Regions from separate parts of the Clostridium sp. AM42-4 genome, predicted to be linked through region 1. Evidence: riboswitches for the same ligand, from Rfam matches in the RefSeq annotation. Region 1 holds a riboswitch; the other holds the start of a gene.
The links. A riboswitch is a leader RNA that binds a small molecule or an ion and turns the genes downstream of it on or off. The one in region 1 is predicted to bind cobalamin.
Positions count from the first base shown of each region.

Region 2: it holds a riboswitch for cobalamin, as region 1 does, so the genes downstream of both, DW922_RS04180 (ABC transporter substrate-binding protein) here and DW922_RS14145 (sirohydrochlorin cobaltochelatase) in region 1, are expected to answer to the same signal.

Region 1 covers NZ_QUIK01000020.1:28,833-40,698, forward strand. Annotated here, with positions in the region: gene DW922_RS14095 (ABC transporter substrate-binding protein) at 1-745, shown strand, start outside; gene DW922_RS14100 (branched-chain amino acid ABC transporter permease) at 830-1,708, shown strand; gene DW922_RS14105 (branched-chain amino acid ABC transporter permease) at 1,738-2,763, shown strand; gene DW922_RS14110 (ABC transporter ATP-binding protein) at 2,794-3,582, shown strand; gene DW922_RS14115 (ABC transporter ATP-binding protein) at 3,569-4,276, shown strand; gene dhaK (dihydroxyacetone kinase subunit DhaK) at 4,298-5,287, shown strand; gene dhaL (dihydroxyacetone kinase subunit DhaL) at 5,303-5,953, shown strand; gene DW922_RS18135 (uroporphyrinogen decarboxylase family protein) at 6,023-8,041, shown strand; gene DW922_RS14140 (sigma 54-interacting transcriptional regulator) at 8,182-9,807, shown strand; cobalamin riboswitch at 9,929-10,135, shown strand; gene DW922_RS14145 (sirohydrochlorin cobaltochelatase) at 10,347-11,378, shown strand; gene DW922_RS14150 (hypothetical protein) at 11,573-11,866, shown strand, end outside.
Region 2 covers NZ_QUIK01000004.1:7,329-19,194, forward strand. Annotated here, with positions in the region: gene DW922_RS04170 (ABC transporter ATP-binding protein) at 1-677, opposite strand, end outside; gene DW922_RS04175 (iron ABC transporter permease) at 674-1,741, opposite strand; gene DW922_RS04180 (ABC transporter substrate-binding protein) at 1,773-2,870, opposite strand; cobalamin riboswitch at 3,123-3,309, opposite strand; gene DW922_RS04185 (diguanylate cyclase) at 3,346-5,415, opposite strand; gene DW922_RS04190 (PAS domain-containing hybrid sensor histidine kinase/response regulator) at 5,439-8,255, opposite strand; gene DW922_RS17910 (hypothetical protein) at 8,271-8,657, opposite strand; gene DW922_RS04195 (MATE family efflux transporter) at 8,905-10,275, shown strand; gene DW922_RS04200 (threonine/serine exporter family protein) at 10,536-11,866, shown strand, end outside.

The DNA of each region.
Region 1 (11,866 bases):
CTCTTCCCATCCGGATTATTCCTCTATCGGTGATTATATTTTCAGAAACAACACCGTTATTTCTAAAGAGGGTGGTGCGAGTGTTGACATTGCAGTGAATGACCTTGGAAAGAAAAATATTGGTATCATTTCCATTATGACTGACTGGGGAACCAATACCTCCAAGATCATTAACGACATCATTGATGGTATGAGTGATAAGGGTGTTAAGGTTGTAGCTCACGAGGAAGTTATGGAGGGTTCTGATGACTACTCCGCAGCAATCGCAAAGCTGAACGAAGCTGGCGCAGAGGCAGTTATCTGCTGTGGTATGTACAACCTGGTAGCACCGGTTGCAAAGCAGTACAAGCAGGTTAACCCGGATGTTACTATCATTGCATTCTCCAACGCTTACAGCCAGCAGCTTCTTGAGCTGGGCGGAAGCGCAGTAAACGGCGTATGCTTCCCGGTTATCTTCTTCGCAGATTCCGATGATCCTGAGATCCAGGCATATGTAAAACAGTACACCGATGTTTACGGCAGCGCACCGTCTGCACTGACCTCTCAGGCATACGATTCCGTAGGTATGCTGCTTACCGCAATCGAGGATGCAGGCACTACTGAGTCTGCTAAAGTAAAAGACGCACTTTACAATGTTGATTATCCGGGCGTTACCGGTCAGACCAAGTTTGACTCCAACGGTGATGTAGATAAGGAATTCGTAAAAGTAACCATCGAAGATGGCAAATTCGTAAAAATGAAATAAACGAAAGCGACAATTCATGTAAGTACATCTAAGGGAGCCGGAAAGCGTGCTTTCCGGCTCCCGGTATCTTTGAAAGGAGCCACAATGCTTGCTCAACAGGTTTTTAATGGTTTAGCCCTGGGAATGGGATATGCGTTAATAGCAGTCGGCTATTCGCTCATATTCGGAATCCTTCGACTGGTCAATTTCTCACATGGTTCCATTTACGCGTTCGGCGCGGAAATTGCAATGGTATTCATTGTTAGCATGAAATTCGGCATTGTACCAGGGATTCTCTTAAGTATGTTAGTAACTGGTGTGTTGGGAATCATGATTGATAAGATCGCACTGGAACCTCTTCGTAAAAAAGGCTCACCGCCTATCGCATCTCTGATTACCACGATCGGTATTTCCAACATTATCACAAATCTCCTGATTGTTTTTATCGGTTCAGAAAAAAGAAACTTCCCGAACATTTTTGGTTACGGCATGATCAAGCTTGGCAAAGTTTCCATTACTCTGACCCAGGTTATGATGTGTGTGGTTTCTGTTGTTTTGATGCTGATTCTGGTATTTATCGTATTTAAAACCAAGATTGGTCTGGCTATGAGAGCCAGTCAGCAGAATGCAAAAGCAGCAAAGATGATGGGAATCGATGTAAACTTTGTTATCAGCTTTACATTCTTCCTCGCAGGTGTATCTGCAACTCTTGCAGGCGCTCTGGTTGGAGGTTATTATGAGATCGTTTACCCAAATATGGGATTTATGGCCGGCTTAAAGGCATTCGCGGCTGCAGTTCTTGGAGGTATCGGAAGCCTGCCGGGTGCAATCCTTGGCGGTCTGATCATCGGTGTTTCTGAGTGTATGGCAGTTACCTTCTTTGGTTCTACCTACCGCGACTCTGTAGCATTTATCATTTTGATCCTGGTGCTGATCATTCGTCCGAACGGTCTGTTCGGTAAGAAGGGTATCACTAAGGTATAAGACACAGTGACGAAACTTGGAGGATAGAGATGAAAAAAGATAATAAAACAATGCTTTCTTCGTTTGAACAGTTTACTTCGAAGAATGCAAAGATCCTTTGGGGAGTTCTGGCTGTCATTCTTATTGCGCTGCCGTTTGTGGTAAAGAACCAGTATTTTCTGACTGTTGTTGCGAAAATCGGATGCTATGCCATCCTGGGACTTGGATTGAATATCCTGACCGGATATACCGGCCTGGTTTCTCTGGGACATGCAGGCTTTGTTGCAATCGGTGCTTATACGGCCTCTCTTCTGGCTGTAACGTTGGGCTGGTCATTCTTCCCGGCTATGCTGGCAGGTATGCTGCTGGCCGCAGTGATCGGTGTATTAGTCGGACTGCCTACCTTACGTGTAACCGGAACGTACCTTTCTATTATCACCCTGGGATTTGGTGAGATCGTCAAGATGGTTCTGATGAACTGGCAGAGTGTAACGAATGGTACACTTGGTGTTAAAAATATCCCGAAGCCGCAGATTTTCGGTATTAAGCTTACGGTGGCAAACAATGGTATGTATTTCCTGATTCTGATCATGATCGTGCTGATCTCCCTGTTCTGTAAGGCACTGATCCAGTCTAAGACCGGAAGAGCGCTCAGAGCGATCAAGACAGATGAAATGGCCAGCACCATGATGGGAATCAATATCACAAAATACAAGATCCTGGCATTTGTTGTTTCTGCCATGATCTGTGCACTGGGCGGAGCATTGTATTCTTCCCTGATCGGTTACATCGATCCGAATACATTTAACTTTGATGTTTCAACCCTGATTTTAAGTATCGTTATTTTAGGCGGCATGGGAACTCTCAGAGGCATGTACGTAGGAGCAATCGTTCTGGTTGCTTTCCCGGAGGTTTCCAGAAGCCTTATGAAATACCGCTTCGTTCTTTATGGTGTTATCTTAGTCTTGATGATGCGTTTCCGTCCGGAAGGATTGCTGGGCTGGAAATCTTCCTTACCTTATAAATTATCCAAAAAGGTTCAGGCGAAGATAAACGGAGAAGAGGCAAACGCGTAAAAGAACGAGTTGGTAACGGATGGAGGCACAATGGCTAGAGAAGATTTGTTATTAGAGGTCAATGGAATAACGAAACGATTCGGCGGCATTGTTGCGGTGGAAAATGTAAGCTTCAAGGTTCACGAGGGTGAAGTCATCAGTATTATCGGACCGAACGGAGCAGGAAAAACGACCGTATTCAACATGCTGACCGGAGTTTATAAAGTTGATGAGGGCACGATCAAATTCAAGGGTGAGGAAATCCAGAGCATTAACCCGAGAGATATTGTAAAAAAAGGTATTTCCAGAACATTCCAGAACATTCGCCTTTTCTCGGATATGAGAGTAATCGAAAATGTACTGGTAGGTGCACATATCAAAACAAAGTACGACCTGGCTTCTTCCATTTTCAGAACAAAGAAATTCAGAGAAGAGGAAGATGCAATTACCTATGATGCGCTGAAGGTTCTGAAGGAAGTAGGGCTTTACGACAGAAAAGATGATTATGCATCGAACCTGCCTTATGGTGATCAGAGAAAGCTGGAAATCGCCCGTGCGATCGCTACCGGCGCAAAGCTGATCTTGTTAGATGAGCCGGCAGCAGGCATGAACCCGCAGGAGTCCCACGAATTGATGGAATTCATTAGACTTTTGAAAAAGCAGGGTTACACTGTTCTTATGATCGAGCATGATATGAGTGTAGTTATGAATATTTCAGACCGTATTTATGTAATTGACCATGGAAAACCGATCGCGGAAGGACTTCCGGAAGAGATCGCAAAGAATCAGAAGGTTATCGACGTATATCTGGGAGGTTCGAATAATGCTGCTAAAAATTGAGGATCTGCACACCAACTACGGCGCGATCCACGCCTTAAAGGGAATCAGCCTGGAAGTAAATGAGGGAGAGATCGTCTGCCTGATCGGCAGTAACGGCGCCGGAAAAACAACGCTTGTAAATTCTATCGTCGGCATCGTAAAATCGAGCAGCGGTACGATTACATTTGATGGAAAAGATATTACGCATGTACCTGCACATGCAATGACAAAAGAAGGAATCGGTATTTCTCCAGAGGGACGTGAGGTGTTCCCAGAGCTTACCGTAGAAGAAAACCTGCGTATTGGTGCATTTGTTGTAAAAGACGAGAACAAGATTAAAGAATCCTACGAAAGGGTTTATGAATTATTCCCGCGTCTGAAAGAACGTATCACGCAGCAGGCCGGTACCTTATCTGGTGGTGAGCAGCAGATGCTGGCTGTAGGACGGGCGCTGATGTCAAACCCGAAGATGATCCTGTTAGACGAGCCGTCCCTTGGACTTGCTCCGAACTTTGTAGAGATGATCTTCGGCATGATCGAAAAGATCAACAAACAGGGGGTTACGGTTCTTCTGATCGAACAGAACGCAAATATGGCGCTTCAGGTTTCGCAGAGAGCCTATGTATTGGAGAATGGTCTCGTAAGTATGTCTGGCAAAGCCAGTGACATTGCAAACAATCCGATGGTAAAGAAAGCTTATCTCGGTATGGCATAAAACTATGAAAGGATGTATGTTATGAAAAAGATTATCAACAATCCGACTGATGTAGTAAGTGAGGCACTGATGGGAATGCAGGCAGCTTATCCGGATAAGCTGGTTTACACTCCGAAGATGGAGGTCATCAGCAGAAAAGAGAAAAAGACGGATAAGGTGGCAGTGATCTCCGGAGGCGGAGCAGGACATGAGCCGCTGCACGCAGGCTTTGTAGGAAAAGGTATGCTGGATGCAGCAATTTCCGGAAATGTATTCTCTTCTCCGAGCCCGGACCGTATCGGCAGTGCCATTGAGCAGGTTTCCTGCGGAAAAGGCGTACTGATGGTAATCAAAAACTACTCCGGTGATATTATGAACTTTGGCCTTTCTGCAGATCTTGCAGAGATGGACGATATTGAGGTTGCCCAGGTTATCGTAAAGGATGACGTTGCAGTTCCGGACAGAGAAGAGGGAACAGGCAGAAGAGGTATCGCAGGAACCGTCTTTGTACATAAGATCGCAGGTGCAAAGGCAGAGCAGGGGGCAAGCCTCGCAGAGGTAAAGGCAGCAGCAGAAAAGGCAGTCCGCAATATCCGTACCATGGGTGTTGCCATGACACCGTGCATTCTTCCGGCAGTTGGAAAGCCTGGTTTTCAGATCGCAGACGACGAGATCGAGATCGGCATGGGAATCCATGGTGAGCAGGGCGTTGAGACTACCAAGATCAAGAGCGCAAAGGAAATCGCAGAGATTCTGGTAGGACGCATTCTGGATGATTATGATTATTCCGGCAGCGAAGTTGCAGTTCTGGTAAATGGCCTTGGCGGTACCCCGTTAATGGAGCTTTACATCCTGAATCTGGAGGTACAGAAGATCCTGGAGGAAAAGGGCATTAAGGCATACCGCACTTTTGTAGGAAACTACTGCACTTCGATCGACATGACCGGTGCTTCTGTTACCCTGATGAAGCTGGATGATGAATTAAAAGAACTGCTGGATGCTCCGTGTGACACCCCGGCACTGAAAATCTGAAGGAGGGAATAAACGATGAGCTTTACTTTAACCGCAAAGGATTACGCAGAATATATCAAGCTGGCCTATGAGCTGATCCATTCCAAAGGTGACTATATCACAGAGCTGGACAGTGTGACCGGTGATGGTGATCACTGGACCAACATCAATATGGGCTTTGAGAATCTTGTAAAAAATGTTGATCGTCTGGAAACCATGGAGCTTTCTGATGAGTTCAAAGAGATCGGTAAGATTATGATGTCTGTAATCGGCGGATCTTCAGGCGTATTATACGGAAGTGCTTACATTGCTGCAGCAAAGGCGTTAAAGGGAATTGAGGTTCTTCATGATGCAGAGCTGTGCACTGTATTGAAGGCAATGCTGGATGCCATCGTAGCGAGAGGTCAGGCAAAGGAAGGCTACAAGACCATGATCGATTCCCTGGCACCTGCAGTTAAGAAGTATGAAGAGTGCCTGGCAAACGGAACCCCGTCTGCAGAGTTATGTGATCTGGTTAAGAAGGCTGCAGAGGACGGCGCAGAGAATACCAAGAACATGGAAGCAATCAGAGGACGTGCAAGCTATCAGGCAAACCGTGGCCTTGGACATCTGGATCCGGGTGCCGTTACCATGTCTTACCAGATCGCTACCCTGATGGATTACGCAGCAGGTAAAATTACCGAATAACTGTTATTGGGACAACTGTAAGAAGCCAGGCAGTTACATATTAAGTGATATGAAGGAGTCGCAACGAATATGAGTGAGAATAGAAGACAGCTTCTGAAGGATGCCATGGACAACAAAGAGACTTACCGGATCCCGATGGGATTCTGGCATCATTTCGTACTTGGAAAGGACCAGTTTCAGGGACTGGAGCATCCGGAGATTCTGGAAAAGATCGTAGAAGGACATAAACGTTATTTTGAGACCATTGATCCGGATATGATGAAGCTGATGAACGAGGGCTTCATGGGCTATCCGCCGATCATGAACAATAATCTGGAAACTGCAGAAGATCTTCTGGCGATCAAGAGCATCGGTCCGGATCATCCGTGGATCACGGAGCAGGTGAAGCATGTGCGCCGCCTGGTAGATCTGTTTGGCGATAAGGTGATGACCTTCTACAATGTGTTTGCTCCACTGCAGGTCATCCGGATCCGTCTGGACTTTTATGACCTGAAATACGACCAGTTCGTATATCTCGCAGAGCATTTCCCGGAGGAGCTTCACAAAGCGGGAATGGAGATCCAGAAGGATATCGATACACTGGTATCAAAGCTTCTGACGGAGACAAAGCTGGATGGCATTTATTACTGTGTCCAGAATATCCAGAGCAGCATGTATGACCGGGAAACCTATGACCGTCTGGTCCGCCCGACGGAGATCGGCGTACTTGAGACTGCAAATAAGCTGAGTGATTACAATATCCTTCATATCTGTGGATATGCACATCACAAAAACAACTTAAGCTGGTATCAGGATTACAAGGCAAAGGCTTACAACTGGGCAACCTTCACGGAGGGTGTGACCATTGAAGAAGGACGTAAGCTCTTCCCGGGCAAGTGTGTGCTGGGTGGTTTTGATAATAACCCGCAGACCCTGATCGATAGCGGAAGCGAGGAAGAGGTTTGCAAGTTTGTAGACCAGCTGATCAAGGAAAATGGCCACCGCGGTTACATTATGGGTGCAGACTGTTCCATTCCGAATAATATCAACGATGGCAGAATTCACTGGATTTCCAGACAGGTGAAGGAAAAGGAGAATTGTATGAAAGACGATAGAAAAGCGGCAGTTGACGCATTTTTAAACAATGAGAACGAGGAGAGAGTACCGGTTGCCTTCTGGCATCATTTCGTATCCTTCCACAACCATTACAGCGGAGCAGATCCGGAGATCTACAACACCGTAGTGACCGAGCAGAAAAAATACATTGATGAGGTAAAGCCGGACTTCTTAAAGATCATGTCCGATGGCTTCTTCGGTCATCCGTCTGTTTGCCGCAAGACCATTACTTCTGTTGAGGATCTGGATAAGGTTGCTTCTGTAGGACCGGATCATCCGTGGATCACAAAGCAGGTTGAGTATGTAAAAGAGATCTGCGATTATGCTGGTAATGATACCTACAAATACTACAACATCTTCTCACCGCTCCAGTACATCAGACTTCGTTTCGAGGAGTACGATGAGGACTTCAAGAAATTCGTAAGACTGTTCCACGAAAGCCCGGAGGTTATGGAGAAGGCTGCACGCTGCATCGCAGAGGATACCAAGATCCTAGTAAAGAGACTGTTTGAGGAGACTTCCATTGACGGTATCTACTACAGCGTTCAGTGTGTGCAGGATAAGATGCTGACCCATGCAGGCCACAAAAAGCTGGTAGAGCCGCTCGATCTGGATGTGTTAAACTACATCAACGAGTTTAGCGACAATGTCATTCTTCATATCTGCGGATACGGCAAGTACACCAACAACTTAAGCTGGTATAAGGATTACCCGGTAAAGGCTTACAACTGGGCTGTTTATTCCGAGGGAATCACCCTGGGCGAAGGAAAGAAGATCCTGGGAGATAAGCCGGTCATCGGTGGCTTCGATAACGCTGCAGAGAGCATCCTTTACAGAGGAACCGAGGAGGAATTAAGAGCCGAGATCAAGAAGATCCTGGATGAGGCAGGAACCAGGGGCGTAGCGATCGGCGCTGACTGCACCATCTCTTCTGACATTTCTCCGGAGAGATTAGAGCTGATCCGTAAGATTGCAGCAGAATATACAAAATAAAAACGGGAAAAGCATTCAGGAAATGATCCGGTAACTGCTTACGGATAAAAAGTTTTCTGAACGCCAGATCCTGTATAGTTACGAGGACCCGGGAAGAACCTGCACTGGTTTTTCCCGGGCCTGTTATATTGGGGTGTGTTATGAAATTTAAGGGTGAGTTAAAAACAGAATTTGATGATTTCGCACGGGCAATCTCGGATGTACTGGAAACCGATGTCATCATCACAGATGCGGACATGAATGTGATCGGCAGTGCGTTTCAGTATTTCTCCTTATATCAGGATATTAAGATCGGCTCCCTGATCGCGGAGGTCTTTTATGACAACCGGGATGTGCTGCTGGAGCACAAGCGGGAAAAGGAAAGCTGCAGGCAGTGTCCGGAATACCATAACTGTAAGATGGAGTCGTTCGTGGGTGTGCCGATCCGGCGGGATCTTAGAACCGTCGGGGTAATTGCCCTAATCTTGCCGAAGGACCGTGGTAAGGCCCTGTTTAAAAAAATCGGGTCCACAGTCACCTTTATGCACAGCATGGCAGAGCTGATCGCATCGAAGATCATGGACAGCCAGTACTCCAGGATCATAGAAGCCAAGAATGATGAGCTGAAGGGGATTCTGGATGCACATGATGCAGCACTGGCCTATACGGATTTTTATGGGAGTATTCTGTTTGTCAATGAGGCATTCCGGAAGCTGTTCCGTATTACAGAGCCGGTCCTTGGAACGCGGATCCAGGAGCTGTTTCCGTATAAAGCCTTTCAGGAGACCTTTCAGAAGGCAGACCGGAAGCCACGGATGGTGAAGGCAACCATGGAGCAGAGTCAGTTTTTCGGTATCATCAATATTAAACCGATCTACGAGCACCGGCATGGGACCTCGATGCTCTTTACGTTCCGCAGATACAGTGAGATCCAGAAGGAATCCGTGCAGTTTACGAATGGCAGCTACATTACGTTTGATTTTCTGGGGGATATCTGTGATACGGAGCTCATTTACCGGGGGCGTGATTATGCCAGGGAAAATAAAAACATCATACTGGTCAATACGGATGACGGGGAGATCAACGAGCTGCTGGCCAAGGCAATCCATAACGAATCCAGCCGGAAGCTAAAAGATATCCTGATCATGCACAGCTCCAGCATTTACCGGGATTATCTGTGTGAGTACCTGTTTGGGGAGGATGGCCTGTTGAAGAATATCCATGACGGGACGATCATCATTCATTATCCGGAGCGCATGCAGATCTATTATCAGGAGCGTCTTGCAGAGGTGATCGAGGGCAGAAAAAAACAGCGGGAGTCAGAGCCGGTGCGGATCATTTTCTGCACGGACCAGAATCTGGAGGAGCGCTGCCAGGCCGGTTTGTTCAGCTGGGGACTGTATGATGCCATGAAGGACCAGACCTTGCGGACGGGGCGGACGATCCATACCGATTCCGCACTGTTTTGCCGCTATGCGGAAAACATGATCGATTATTACTGCCGTATTTACAAAAAAACGAAAATGGAGCTGAATATCACTGCGGCAGATTATAAGCAACTTATGAAGCTGGAGATCAACGAGCTGAACATTCAGCTGGAAATGGCCGTGCGGAATAACGGATATGTTGCTGCGAAAACGGAGCTGCAGGGAATGAGCTCGCGGGAATACGAGCTGAAAACCATACGGGAGCTTCTGGAGGCAGGAAAGACCCAGCGGGAGATCTGCGCAAGGCTTTCCATTTCCCGCAGTACCTTAAACAGGCGGATCGCAGAGCTGAGAAAATAGTGGGGCTGTTTCGCGGTTGCCGGGTACGCATGTAAGAATAGGAATCTTGCGCATGCGTAAAGCGGAACGAAATTTGGCTTAATGATTGCCTTTTCAGTAACAGGATGGTATGATGGGGGCATATCGAATGAGGACAGCGGGTGCCGGAATCTGCATGAGAGCAGAGAATGGGTAAAAGGGAAGCAGGTGAAAAGCCTGCGCGATCTCGTCACTGTAAGTAAGGAGCATAAGATTGGTATTGTGCCACTGGTTTTTCTGGAAGACCGGGAAGGTGATCGTATGTGTGGAGATACAAGTCAGGAAACCTGCCGGCTGTTGGTACAGGAACAGATGTTGCAGGTGCAGTCTGTCTGGCACCTATATGCCGGACAGCAGCGCAGGAGGCAGCGGATTCCAGACCACGAGGGCTTGGTCGTGCCGTGTTTTTAGGTATTTTCTGCGTTTTGCGGGAATGAGAACGGTCAGGGCCATAGTCTGTGGCACAAGTTCCTGGTACTTCCAAGATCGGTAATGTCAGGAAATCAAGGAGGATACCAAAAATGAAAAAAAGAACACTGACAGCGTTATTTGCAGTTACTGCGCTTTCTGCTGCGATGATGGCAGGCTGTGCAGGAAAGGCAGAGAAGACCGAGGCAACCACAGCGGCAGAGGCTTCCAGCGAGGCTGAGACTGAGGCAGAGACTACAGCAGAGGAAACAACTGCAGAGGCTGAGGCAGAAGACGAAGAAAATTATGACACCGGAGATGCATCTATGGACAACACAAGAAATCAGGACGAGATCGGCGATAAGGAGCTGATGGTTGTCAGCTTTGGAACCAGCTTTAACGACAGCCGCCGTCTGACCATTGGCGCAATTGAGAACGCAATGGAGGAGGCATTCCCGGATTATTCCGTAAGAAGAGGCTTTACCAGCCAGATCATCATTGACCATGTAAAGTCTAGAGATAACGTAACGATCGATAACGTAGGTGAAGCACTCAAGCGTGCGGTTGACAATAACGTAAAGACCCTGGTTGTCCAGCCGACTCATCTGATGAATGGCCTGGAGTACAACGATCTGGTTGATGAGATCGCACAGAATTCTGACGCGTTTGAGCAGGTAGCAGTAGGCGAGCCGCTTCTGACCAGTGATGATGATTTTAAGGCAGTCATCAAGGCAATCACAGACGCAACCGCAGAGTACGATGACGGTGAGACCGCAATCTGCTTTATGGGCCACGGCACTGAGGCAGATTCCAATGGTGTTTACGCAAAGATGCAGCAGATGCTGGCAGATGAAGGCTTTGAGCATTACTATGTAGGTACCGTTGAGGCTGAGCCGAGTCTGGATGATGTCATCGCAAAGGTAAAAGAGGGCGAGTACAAGAAGGTTGTTCTTGAGCCGCTTATGATCGTAGCCGGTGACCATGCAAACAACGATATGGCAGGCGACGAGGATGGTTCCTGGAAGACCGAGTTTGAGAAAGAGGGTTATGAAGTGACCTGCATTCTGCGCGGTTTAGGCGAGTTAGAGCCGATCCAGAAGCTGTTTACCGAGCATGCACAGGCTGCAATCGATACCTTAAAATAAAATCGCTTTGCAGCAGTGTTTGGAAATCGCCAAAAAGCTGCAGGCAAGAGGCATTGAATGTAAAATTCGAGCAGAAGATAGAAAAAACGGGTGGCAGGATGGAGTTCCGGCCACCCGTTTTTGCTGCATTGCATAGCGGGAAGGCGCCAGCGGCGCCTCCGTTGATTGGTTTATAGAGAATAAGGAGCATTGTTATGAAGAAAAAAATCTATGGCGTTATGGCGGCTGTTTGCCTGAGTGGTATGCTGGCAGCAGGCTGCGGCGGAAAAAAACAGGCAGAGACATTGCCGGCACAGGGTGGAGCGCCGGTTGTTACAGGCGAGACCGCGGATGGTGCACAGGAGAAAACTGTAGATCAGAAGGCAGACCAGAGCGAAGGTCAGGACGAATCGTCTGCGGACAGCGCAGTCGCAGCAGCGGAGGAGACGGTCGCGGAGAAACAGGTAGGGACAAAGGGCATGGTTCCGGTCCCGGCTTCGGAATTAAAG
Region 2 (11,866 bases), on a different contig from region 1:
TCCTGCGTCAGCACCTCTTCCGGGGTCCCGCTGTCCACGATCTTTCCCTGATACAAAAACAGGATCCGGTCACAGTAAAGTGCTGCCAGATTTAAGTCATGAATCGAGGAAAAGACGGTGACATTCTGCCCGCGCAGAATATCCATGATCTGGTACTGGTAGCTGACATCGAGGTGGTTGGTCGGCTCATCCAGCACGATATAGCGGCTTTCTTGCATCAGTACACGGGCCAGCAGAACACGCTGTTTTTCCCCGCCGGAAAGGCTTAAATATGAGCGGTTTTCATAGCCGGTGAGGCCGACTTCCCGCAGACATTGTTCGCACAATTCCCGGTCTTTTGCGGTGTCACCTTCCAAAAATTTCTTGTGTGCGTAGCGGCCAAACATGACCATATCCCGCACGGTAAAGTCAAATTCAAGCTGGTTTTCCTGTGCCATGACAGCCAGTTCTCCCGCCATTTTCTTCGCAGAAAACTCTGTAATATCTTTGCCGTCTAAAAAGATCGTGCCGCCTTTTGGCTTGTACGTGCGGTAAATATGCTTTAACAGCGTGGACTTTCCGCAGCCGTTTGGTCCCACAAGTCCCACAAACTCTCCGTCCCGGATTTCCAGGGAAATCTGCTTTAGGATCTGGTCATTTCCAATCTGGTAATCCAGATTTTTTACACATAAACTCATCGGCCCACACTTCCTTTCCGGATCAGATAGAGGAAGAACGGCGCACCGAAAAATGCCGCGATCACGCCGATCGGCAGTTCTTCCGGCGCAATGATGACGCGGGAGATCAGGTCCGCGATCATGGCGAACAGTCCGCCTCCCAGGATCGATACCGGGATCAGCCGCTTATGCACGGAACCTACAAATCCGCGCATGATATGCGGCACGACCAGGCCTACAAATCCGATCACGCCGCTGACCGAAACGACCACGCCGGTCAGGACTGTGGAGGCCAGAATGATCAGCAGTTTGATGCGTCTGGTGTCAGCTCCCAATGTCTCTGCCACATCATCACCAAGCAGCAGCACATCCAACTCCCTGGAAACTAAAATGATGAGGATCATGGTCACAGCCGCCACGATAAAGACGTATTTTACCCGGCTCCAGGTCGCACCGCTTAAGGAACCTACCATCCAGTACAGCGCCATTTTTGTCTTGTCCGAACCATTGTTGAATCCGTACACGATCAGGTTTGTGGTTGCGGAAAACAGCGCGGAGGTAGCAATTCCGGCTAAAACCAGCTGCGTGGAGGTAATCCTGCCCTTCAGGGAGGCGATGCTCAAGGAAAGGCAGATGGCCGCTGCCGCTCCCAGCGTTGCGCCAAAGATTACCGCATAGCCGCCCAGAAAGCTGAACCACCCCAAAATGATCACACTGACCGCACCGGCAGAAGCACCGGAGGAAATGCCCAGCACATACGGATCTGCCAGCGGGTTCTTCGTCAGCGCCTGCATCAGCACACCGCAAAGCGATAATCCGGCTCCCACGATAAAGGCCATGATCACGCGCGGAAAGCGGATATTCCAGATGATATTTTCCGTTTTCTGCTCCCAGGTAACCGGAAACAGATCACTTCCCGATGCCTTATTTACGATGATCTTTAAGATTTCATCCGGCGACACATGGATGGCTCCAAGTGTCACGGAAATGGTTGTGACGAACGCGATCAGAAGCAGGACGATCAGGAGTGTTACGGCAAAACGGCCCGTTTTCCGTCCATTATTTTTACTGATTTCTGATTTCATTTTCTGTTTTTTTCTCCTAAAACGGGGCCAATTAGAATTTGTCCGGATACAACTGCTTTGCGATCTCTTTTACCGCCTCTGCAGAACCTGCAGACCCCTGCATATCACTGCAGCATGCAGAGTAGATCTTGCCCTCTTTGACTGCTCTTAAATCCTTGGTGAACTCGTTGGTCTCCAGAAAATTTTTCTTCTCAGAAATGTCTCCGGTGTAGTCCAGGATTAGGATCACATCCGGGTCGCGCTCTACAACTTCTTCCCAGGAAGGAGTTGCCCAGCCAGCCTCAATGTCATCAAAAATGGAGATTCCGCCAGCCAGTTTGATGATGTCGCCCGGCATACCCTGACATGCAGTAAACGGTGCATCCTCACCAGAATCATAAGCAAATACCGTAACCGGATTCTGGTAAACATCCTCACCGAGAGTATCTTTTACTTCCTGAAGGGTGTCCTTCATTGCCTGTATTTTTTCAGAAGCAACATCCTCTGCCTGGAAGATTTTTCCTAAGGTCTCATAGTCCTTGTAAAGATCCTCAAAGGTTGCCTGATCGGAGCATACGTATGGGAAATACATGGCAATTCCGTTTGCATCACAGAACTCTTTTCCGAAGTTTTTATCAGAAAATACAGAGTCCCAGCCCATCAGGAAATCACAGCCGGTAGCTGCAAGCTCCTCTTTCGACAGATTGGAAATGCCCTTTCCTGCCTCCAGAAGCTGCGGCACCTTGTCTCTTGCCGGATACTGGGAAACCGTACTCCAGCAGCTTCCCTTCGTGTAACCAACCATCTGGTCTTCCAGTCCCAGATCAAAGAAGAAATCTGCCATCTGATCACCGGATGCCACAACAGCAGATGGCTTTTTGGTAAAGGTATATTCTACATTTTCACCCAGACCAGAACGCTGCAGGTTTAAGGTAATGGTAACCGGCTCGTAAACTTCCTCTGCACCATCTGCCTTTGCCTCATCAGCTTTGGATTCTTCGGTTTCTGCCTGTTTCGATTCTTCAGCACTGCTCTCAGCAGCAGTCTCTGCCTTGGAAACAGTATCTGCATTTTTTGCGCCGCAGCCAGCTACCAGGCCTGTCATCATACAGGCAGCCATAGTTAATGTTACCAGTTTCTTGTTTCTCATAATTGTTTCCCTCCTGATGTTGAAAATGAGTAAAAATTAATTTTCTGTACACCCATGCAGGAATGTGATGCAAAAACATAACTTGCCCTATCGCAATGTCATATAAAAAAGAAAAAGCACCATTCAGCCTATCCAACGATAAACCGAATGATGCACCGTATTTTGCATCCAGGGGACACGTTTATTCCTGTTCACACATGCGTGTCAAACAGCAGACTTTCCCCTTGTTTCCCTTGCCATGTCATGGACCGTGACAGCAAAAGTGGAAAAAGCAGGTCTTCTGGCTTGCGCGGCAATGTTGTCCGATTTCTTCCCATAATGATACAGTGAAATGCAGACTGCCTTTTATGCGCTTACAGCGGCGGCACCGCACGGGACTTCCACCCGTTTCCCTTTTCACCGGTCCCAAACGACCGGCACTGATTCCGCAGCATAGTTTACGACATACAGGCTGAAACTGTCAATACAAAACCTGTTATTTTCTACTTTTCCCTTTCAGTTCTTCTTCCACCTGGGTCAGGCACTGGATCAGCAATGGATTGAATGCCCCGTACTCCCCATTTTTGATCATTGCAATCGCAGTCTCATGGGAAAACGCCTGCTTGTAGCACCGTTCACTGGTGAGTGCATCGTAAACGTCAGCCATGGATACCAGCTGTGCACTGATTGGGATCTTATCTTCTTTCAGTCCATCCGGGTATCCGCTTCCATCCCATCGTTCATGGTGCCAACGGGCAATTTCATAGGCTGTCTGCAGCAGCGGTTCTTTCTCAAAGTTCTCCAGCTTCTGGAGCATCTCGGCTCCCATCATGCTGTGCGTTTTCATGATCTCAAACTCTTCCTTTGTCAGTCTTCCTGGCTTGTTTAGAATCTTTTCATCTACTGCGATCTTACCAATATCGTGCAGGGCGGAAGCCAGCGGAATGTACTCTTTTTCTTCCGGCGTGAGCTTATATTTATCTGTGATCGTAGTCAGGTGATTTAACAGAAGCTCTGTGATTCTGCGGATGTTACGCACATGAGAGCCGCTTTCCCCATTTCGAAATTCCACGATCTGGCTCAACACCCCAACCAGCATGGACGTATTGTGCTCCTGCTTACGGATCTGCCTGGACACCAGCTGCACCAGACGCCGCTGCTTTTCATAGAGCTTGATGGTATTTGCCACACGGCGGTACACGATCCGCGCATCGAACGGGCGGTTCACATAATCAGAAGCTCCAAGCTCATAAGATTCACGGATCACCACCTCCGAGTCATCGCTGGAGATCATGATGACCGGAATATCTTCGATGATATGGTTTGCATTCATGGCTTTCAATACCCCAAACCCATCCAGTTTCGGCATATTGATATCCAAAAGTATCAGCGCGATCTGCTTTTGATTCTCATATAAGATTTTCAATCCTTCCTGACCGTCTTCTGCCTCCATGATCTGGTAATCGTCACTTAAGATTGCAGCAAGCAGCTCCCGGTTTAACTGGGAATCATCCACGATCAGGATCTTCTGGTGTTCCCGGCTGGAGGCAGCGCCATGTGCCAGACTCTGTTCCTCTTCGCTGCCCTCCACGATCACCTTGTTCTTATGACGCTTCGCCTGGTACATCAGGCGGTCTGCCCGGCAGACAACTGCTTCCATCGGCTCTGCAAGCGTCTGCATAGCACCTCCGATACTCATGGAAAGCTGAATATGCGCATACCCTGGAACACTGGCATGGTATACCTTTTCGCGTACCTGATCCAGCTTTGCCTGGAAGAAATGAGACGGAATCCCGACTAAAACCAGCAAAAATTCATCACCGCCATAGCGGATAAACATATCTCCCGTGCGGATGCAGGCGCGAACCGCTTTCGCCGCAGTTTCCAGGGCACGGTCTCCCGCCTGGTGACCATAGGTATCATTATAGATCTTAAAATCATCCAGATCCATCAATGCCACACCGGAAGGACCGGTAAAATCATGTACAACTTCTTCATAATAACGGCGGTTATAAGCACCGGTCAGCGCATCGAGGTACAGCTTGGTATTGTATACCTTTTCCACCTCCAGCAAAGCTTCCAGCTTCTGCGTTTTCTGCTCCAGCTGTGCTTTATATTGTTTTAAGCGGTACTGCTCCGTGCGGTCCAGCACATAATTTACCCCCAGGATATCGCCCGTTTTCTCATCTTCAAACATCGCCAGATGATCCTCTGCCAGCATCGGCTCGTAGGTCGCCGTCCTCGTCCAATACGTGAAGGAAATATGGCGTTCCCCCTTTCGGTAACGCGCCAAAAGACTTTCCCGGTCCAGAACATCCAGAAAATCCTTTCGTCCTTCTTCCGGGATCGTCAGAGCCCACTGCGCCACGATCTCTGTAAAGCTGGAATTTTCCGGCATTCCAAGCTGTTTATTCAAGTCATAATTTACCCCGTCCACGACCTGATGCATGACACCTGGGATCAGGTTCTTCGTGAGGTTGATGCTACAGTAACCATCTGCGATCGCAAAAACAGCTTCTTCCAAAAAACGGTTATTTAAGTCCATATGTTTCTCTTTTGTTTCCATGTTCTGATACACTTTCTTTTATTTTACCCAAGCCACTGCCGGAGCACTTCGTAAAGCTTATTCAGCTCCAGCGGCTTTGCGATATGCTCATTCATACCGGTATTCTTCGCCAGCTGGACATCCTCCGCAAAGGCGTTCGCGGTTGTCGCAATGATCGGCAGCTTCCCGCGCCGTCCTGGCAAGCTGCGGATTGCGGCAGTCGCTTCGTACCCGTTCATGACCGGCATCTGGATATCCATAAACACCAGATCGTATTGGTTTTCCTGGGAAAACGCGATTTTCTCCACAGCCTCCCTTCCATTGGAAGCGCATTCCACCTGCGCACCGGACATATGGATGATCTCCGCCGCAATCTCCCGGTTCAAGTCATTATCCTCTACCAGAAGAATCCGTTTTCCAGAATAGTCACGCTTTGCGATCTCAGAAAGATAATCCCTGGACTGGTTTTCACGCTCTGCCTGCCCGGATACCAGCATTTTTAAGGTGGCTGTCAGTCTGGATGGAAACAGCGGTTTCGCGATAAAGGCATCGACCCCTGCTGCCCGTGCTTCTTCTTCAATCTCACTATAGTCATAAGCGGTCAGGACGATGATTGTCACCTCACTGCCTGCAAACTTACGGATCTGTCTGGTGGTTTCCAGACCATCCATGCCTGGCATGTGCCAGTCCATGATGATCGCAAAATAGTCATCCTGGCGGTTATGACGTTGTACCGTGCGCTCTACCGCCTCCTCGCCGGAGGTCACCCATTCCCCGGCAATTCCAATTTCTTCCAGCGCCGCAACAGTACTCTCACAGCAGGAAACCTCGTCATCCACAACCAGAACCGGCAGATCCGTCAATTCATCGATCATGACACTTTCCTTCTCCTGAAGCTTCAGATAAATTGTGATCGTGACTTTCGTTCCCTCTCCCTCTTTACTCTCCACCTCAATCTCACCATTCATCATGTGGACAATGTTTCTTGCAATGGCCATGCCAAGACCGGTTCCATGAATGTTGGTTGTCCGGTTATCATCTGCCCTGGTAAACGGCTGGAACATGATCTGCTGGAACTCCTCGCTCATTCCGATTCCATCATCCTCGATGCAGAAGGTAAAGCAGCCCAGCTCAGAAAATCCGTTTGGCTTTTCCTCAATGGTCAGGCTGATATTTCCGCCATCCGGCGTATATTTGACCGCATTGCCCATCAGGTTGAGGAATACCTGCTGAATGCGCAGGCTGTCACCGCAGACTGCTTCATGCTCCAGATGTTCCACATTGACCTTTAAGTGATGCCCGTGCTCCTCAATGTCAGGCGTGATCATAAAGATCAGGTTATCTACCAGATCCGAAAGGCCGAACTCTTCATCGGTCAGGGAAATTTTTCCGCTCTCAATACGTGCCATATCCAGCACTTCGTTAATTAAACGCAGCAGGTGCCTGCTGGACTTTGTGATCTTCCCAAGGCAGTTTGTAACCCGCTCCTGATTCTCAATATTCGCGCCCGCCAGCGCAGTCAGTCCCACGATCGCATTCATGGGAGTCCGGATATCGTGGCTCATATTGGAAAGGAATTCTGTTTTTGCCTTGCTCGCGCGGTCAGCCGCCCGGAAGGCATCCTTTAAGGCTTTTCTTGATTCCATCTCTACCCGTTTTTCCGCGGAAATGTCCATGGAGATCCATAAAACCTTTGTCAGCGTCCCCTGCTCCCACTCAATCGGCACAAACGATGCCATCCGGAACTCTTTCTCATCCATTGAGCAGTACTCAAACTTATAACTGTCGCTTTCCTGTCTGATCTGCCTGCGTAAATGCTCTGTAGAAAGGCAGACCGCCAGGCACTCCTGCTTCTCCAGCGTCTTAAAACGCTCCGTCACCATCCCGGCAAAATTGCTGTAGGATCCCTTTGGCGGATATTTCTGCTCTATGTTGATGTTATAGTATTCATACCGGTCGTATTTCAGGTCACAGATCGCGAAATGATCGACAACATGGATCATGCTGTGGATGAGATGGGCCATGGCAGAATTATCATCCAGCATTTTCTGCCGTTTTTCTTCTTCCTCCCTTGCTTCCGTGATATCGCGCAAAAAGATGATGGCATACTGAGTGCCTTCCAGTTCCCCGCGCATGATCACATTGCGGATCCAGCGCTGCTGCCCGTTTAAGAGAATCTGGCATTCCAGACTCTGTTCACTATCGACAGAAGAAAGCTTTTCCTCCATATTTTTCCGGTCATAAAAGGTTTTCACTGATATTTTGTCATCGGCACATACATAGTTTTCCACAAAGGCACTGATCAGCTCGTCCCAGGTATAGCTCTGCTCAAAAATGCTCATCAGGGACGGCTCTACTTTTAACGATTCGAAGGAGTTGTTCTGAAGATCCACATAATACTCACAAAGATTTGCTTTCGTAAAAGCCTGATGAAACGCATTGGAGCGCTGGATCTGCATCAGGGCTGCCTTTTCCTGATCGATATTGATGAAGATTCCCGCAATTCGCCGTGCGCTTCCGTCGCGTCTGCGGATGATCTCGCCAATGGCGCGGTACCAGTGATACGAACCGTCCGCCCGCTTTAACTGGTAATCCACATGATATTTCGTCTGGTTCGAGGTATCCCGGATTGCCTCATGAAGCCGCGACACCACCCGGTCGTGGTCATTCGGATGCAAAAGCTCCGACCAGGATTCCAGCACATCCGGGAAATCGACCACATCATGATACCCCAGCATAACCCGGAAGGTATCACTCCAGTTTACCCTCAGAATCGTTCCGTCCCGGCCGCAGTCCATATACCAGGGACCAGACTGGATGGCCTCGTTGATCAGAATATAGTTCTCATACTCCCAGTCCACGCGAACTGCCAGGATTCAGACCGGTCTGCCGTCCGCGTCGTTTGCATCAGCTTTGTACACCTGGACATCAACCGGAGTGCCGTCTCCGGTGATCATCTGGCCTTCCAGCGCGCCCTGCATTTTTCGAAGCTGCTCCGGCTCCAGCCAGCAGAGACTTTTTCCGCAGCAGATATTTTTAAGGGAACCTTTTGCGAATGCATAAAATTCCTCCGGTCTGTAATTCAGGTTATCTAACAGATAGTCACTGACGGAAAGAAAGGTCAGCTGGTCATCGTAATATCCAACCATGGTACCGACTGCATGATTGTTCGCGATTGCCGACTTGATGGCATTTAATGCATCCTGACCGATCCTGGTATCCTGCTCCAGATAAAGTTCTTCTCTCCTGTAACTGCTGTTCATTGCCTGTTTCTCCTCAATTGCCTGCATTCTATTTTCAAGCGTAATACAGCGACAATATAGCATAGATTCTGCGCATTCCGCGACAGATTTGACATATTTGTATCAAAATTTGTCAAATTTTTCAGTCCAGAGACTTCCCTCTTGTGACAAATTTTTATCGTCAGATTTTTTGTAATCAGGAAAGATGCTCTTGACTCTGCAATCATTGTAATGTTTATAATAAGAAGTACAAGGAGGACAAACTTTCATGGAACATAATTTAACAACCGGAAGCGTACCAAAAACCATCTTACTGTTCTCGCTTCCGTACTTTCTTTCTTATTTTCTTCAGACGCTTTACGGAACTGCCGACCTGTTCATCATCGGCCAGTTTAACGGAGTCGGTGCCACTACGGCCGTTTCCATCGGAAGCCAGGTCATGCACATGCTGACCGTCATGATCGTCGGACTGGCCATGGGAACAACCGTCATGATCGGACGTGCCGTCGGCGCCAATGACCGCGAACAGGTGAACCAGTCCATCGGCAATACCGTAACACTGTTCATGCTGCTTTCCATTTGCCTTACCGTAGTTTTGCTGTACTTTGTAAAGCCGATTGTAGCAATCATGTCCACTCCGCAGGAAGCCGTGAAGAATACCATCACTTACTTAACGATCTGCTTTATCGGCATTCCATTTATCACGGCTTACAACATCATCAGCTCCATCTTCCGCGGGATGGGAGACTCGAAAAGTCCGATGTATTTCATCGCCATTGCCTGTGCGTTTAACATTGCCCTCGACTACCTGTTCATTGGAGCACTGCATATGGGGCCTGCCGGTGCAGCACTTGGCACTACCCTGTCCCAGACGATCAGCGTGCTGGTCTCCCTGACCATGGTATTCCGCAAGAAGATGATTCCGGGTTTTCAGCCTGTAAATTTAAGACCAGTCAGATCGGTTATGGGAAATCTTTTAAAGATTGGCTTTCCGATCGCCATGCAGGACGGATTCATTCAGATCGCATTCATCGTGATCACCATCATTGCCAACCGCCGTGGCTTAAACGATGCAGCGGCAGTCGGTATCGTGGAAAAAATGATCAGCCTGTTTTTCCTGGTCCCGTCCTCCATGCTCTCTACTGTTTCTGCACTCTCTGCCCAGAATATCGGTGCCGGAAAGCACGAGCGGGCAAGCCAGACGCTGCTTTGCGCCATGAGTATTACCGTTTCCTACGGTATCATTATCTCCGTACTCATGCAGTTTCTGGGCGGCTCGGCAGTCCATCTGTTTTCTGATAACGCCGATGTGGTCCGTCTCGGCAGCCAGTATCTGCACAGCTATATCTGGGACACCATTTTTGCCGGGATTCACTTCTGCTTCAGCGGATATTTCTGCGCGTATGGCCTTTCCGGTATTTCCTTTATGCACAACCTGGCGGCCATTATCTGCGCACGTATTCCGATTGCTTACCTGGCATCCAGACAGTACCCGGACACGCTGTTCCCGATGGGATTTGCCGCACCAGCCGGTTCATTTCTGTCTGTGATCATCTGCACCGGCGCGTTTATGTGGATGAAGCATGGGAAACACGCAGAAAAACTCTTCACAACTTCCCGACAGACCAATCATGATTAAAGAGCACGCCCTACTTATATAAATTATTTGATTGAACAGAATGTGGCAGAAAGCCGCATGGATTATGAAACCAGGGGACGGCTGCGGGTGGAATAGCAGATTTTTTCGAAAATCAAGCCATACAAATTTTATATAATCACTATATCAATGATACTGTTTTCATATTGTACACACAAAGGTATAATCTCTTTGAGAAAAATATGTCACTGTTTACGGGCAGCGCAAACAGCAGCAAAAATACCAGAAAAGAGTGAGTACCGATGATAAATAATCCCTTCACAACCGGTCAGCCGCAGGCCTATACCGACATTATGGAAAAAAATCACATGGAAATTCCATGGCATGCTTATGCAGATGCAGACAGCCACGTGCTGATCGCAAAAGCCGGATTGATTGAAAAAGCATCCGTCATCGGTCGGGTTGGGCTGATCATGCTTTCCTGCGGAACCGGAGCCTGGCGTGTCCGCACTTCCATGAACCGGCTTTCCAGAGAACTGGGGGTTACGTGCGCGGTAGATGTTGGTCTTATGTCCATTGAATTTAACTGTTTTGACGGTCATGACTGTGTTTCCCAGTCACTGTGCATCGCCAACACCGGAGTCAACACAGCCAAACTATACCGCATGGAGCAGTTTGTTGACAGTTTTCCGCACGAGGAAGCGCACCTGACTGGAGAAGAAATCCACAAGTGCCTGGATGAAATCGAGAGAATTCATGCGCTTTACTCTCCGCTCCGACTGGGTCTGGCGGCCGCCATCGCCTGCTGTGCTTTCACCTTTCTGCTTGGCGGAGGTCCTGTGGAAATGATCCTTGCCTTTCTTGCAGCCGGAATTGGAAACCTCATCCGCACCAAATTGATCAAGCATCATTTTACCCTCTATATGAATATCGCGGTCTCCGTATCCGCAGCATGCCTGGTCTATGCCCTGCTGCTGAACCTGGCCGAACTTATCTTTCATATACCCGAATTTCATGAGGCTGGATACCTGTGTTCCATGCTTTTCATCATCCCTGGATTCCCGTTTATTACCAGCGGGATCGACCTTGCAAAGCTTGATCTGAGATCCGGTCTGGAACGGCTTACCTATTCCATCATCATCGTTGTTGTGGCAACCATGTTTGCCTGGATCATGGCACTTCTTCTCAACCTGCATCCGCAGGATTTTTCTTCCATGAATCTTGCCCCGGGTCTTCACCTGCTGCTAAGACTGATTGCCAGCTTCTTTGGTGTGTTTGGCTTCTCCATTATGTTCAACAGCTCCATCCCGATTGCTGCGACCGCCGCCATCATAGGCGCCATCGCCAATACCCTCCGTCTGGAGCTTGTGGATCTTGCCGGTGTACCAGCTGCAGCCGCCGCATTCAGCGGTGCGCTCACGGCAGGACTTTTGTCTTCCCTGATCAAAAAATACAATGGTTATCCGCGGATCTCTCTTACCGTTCCATCCATCGTAATCATGGTTCCGGGGCTTTATCTGTACCGGGCAATCTACAACTTTGGCATCATGTCGCTGACCGAAGCAGTCTCCTGGTCCGCCGCTGCGATCATGATCATCATTGCTTTGCCTCTTGGACTGATCTTTGCCCGGAT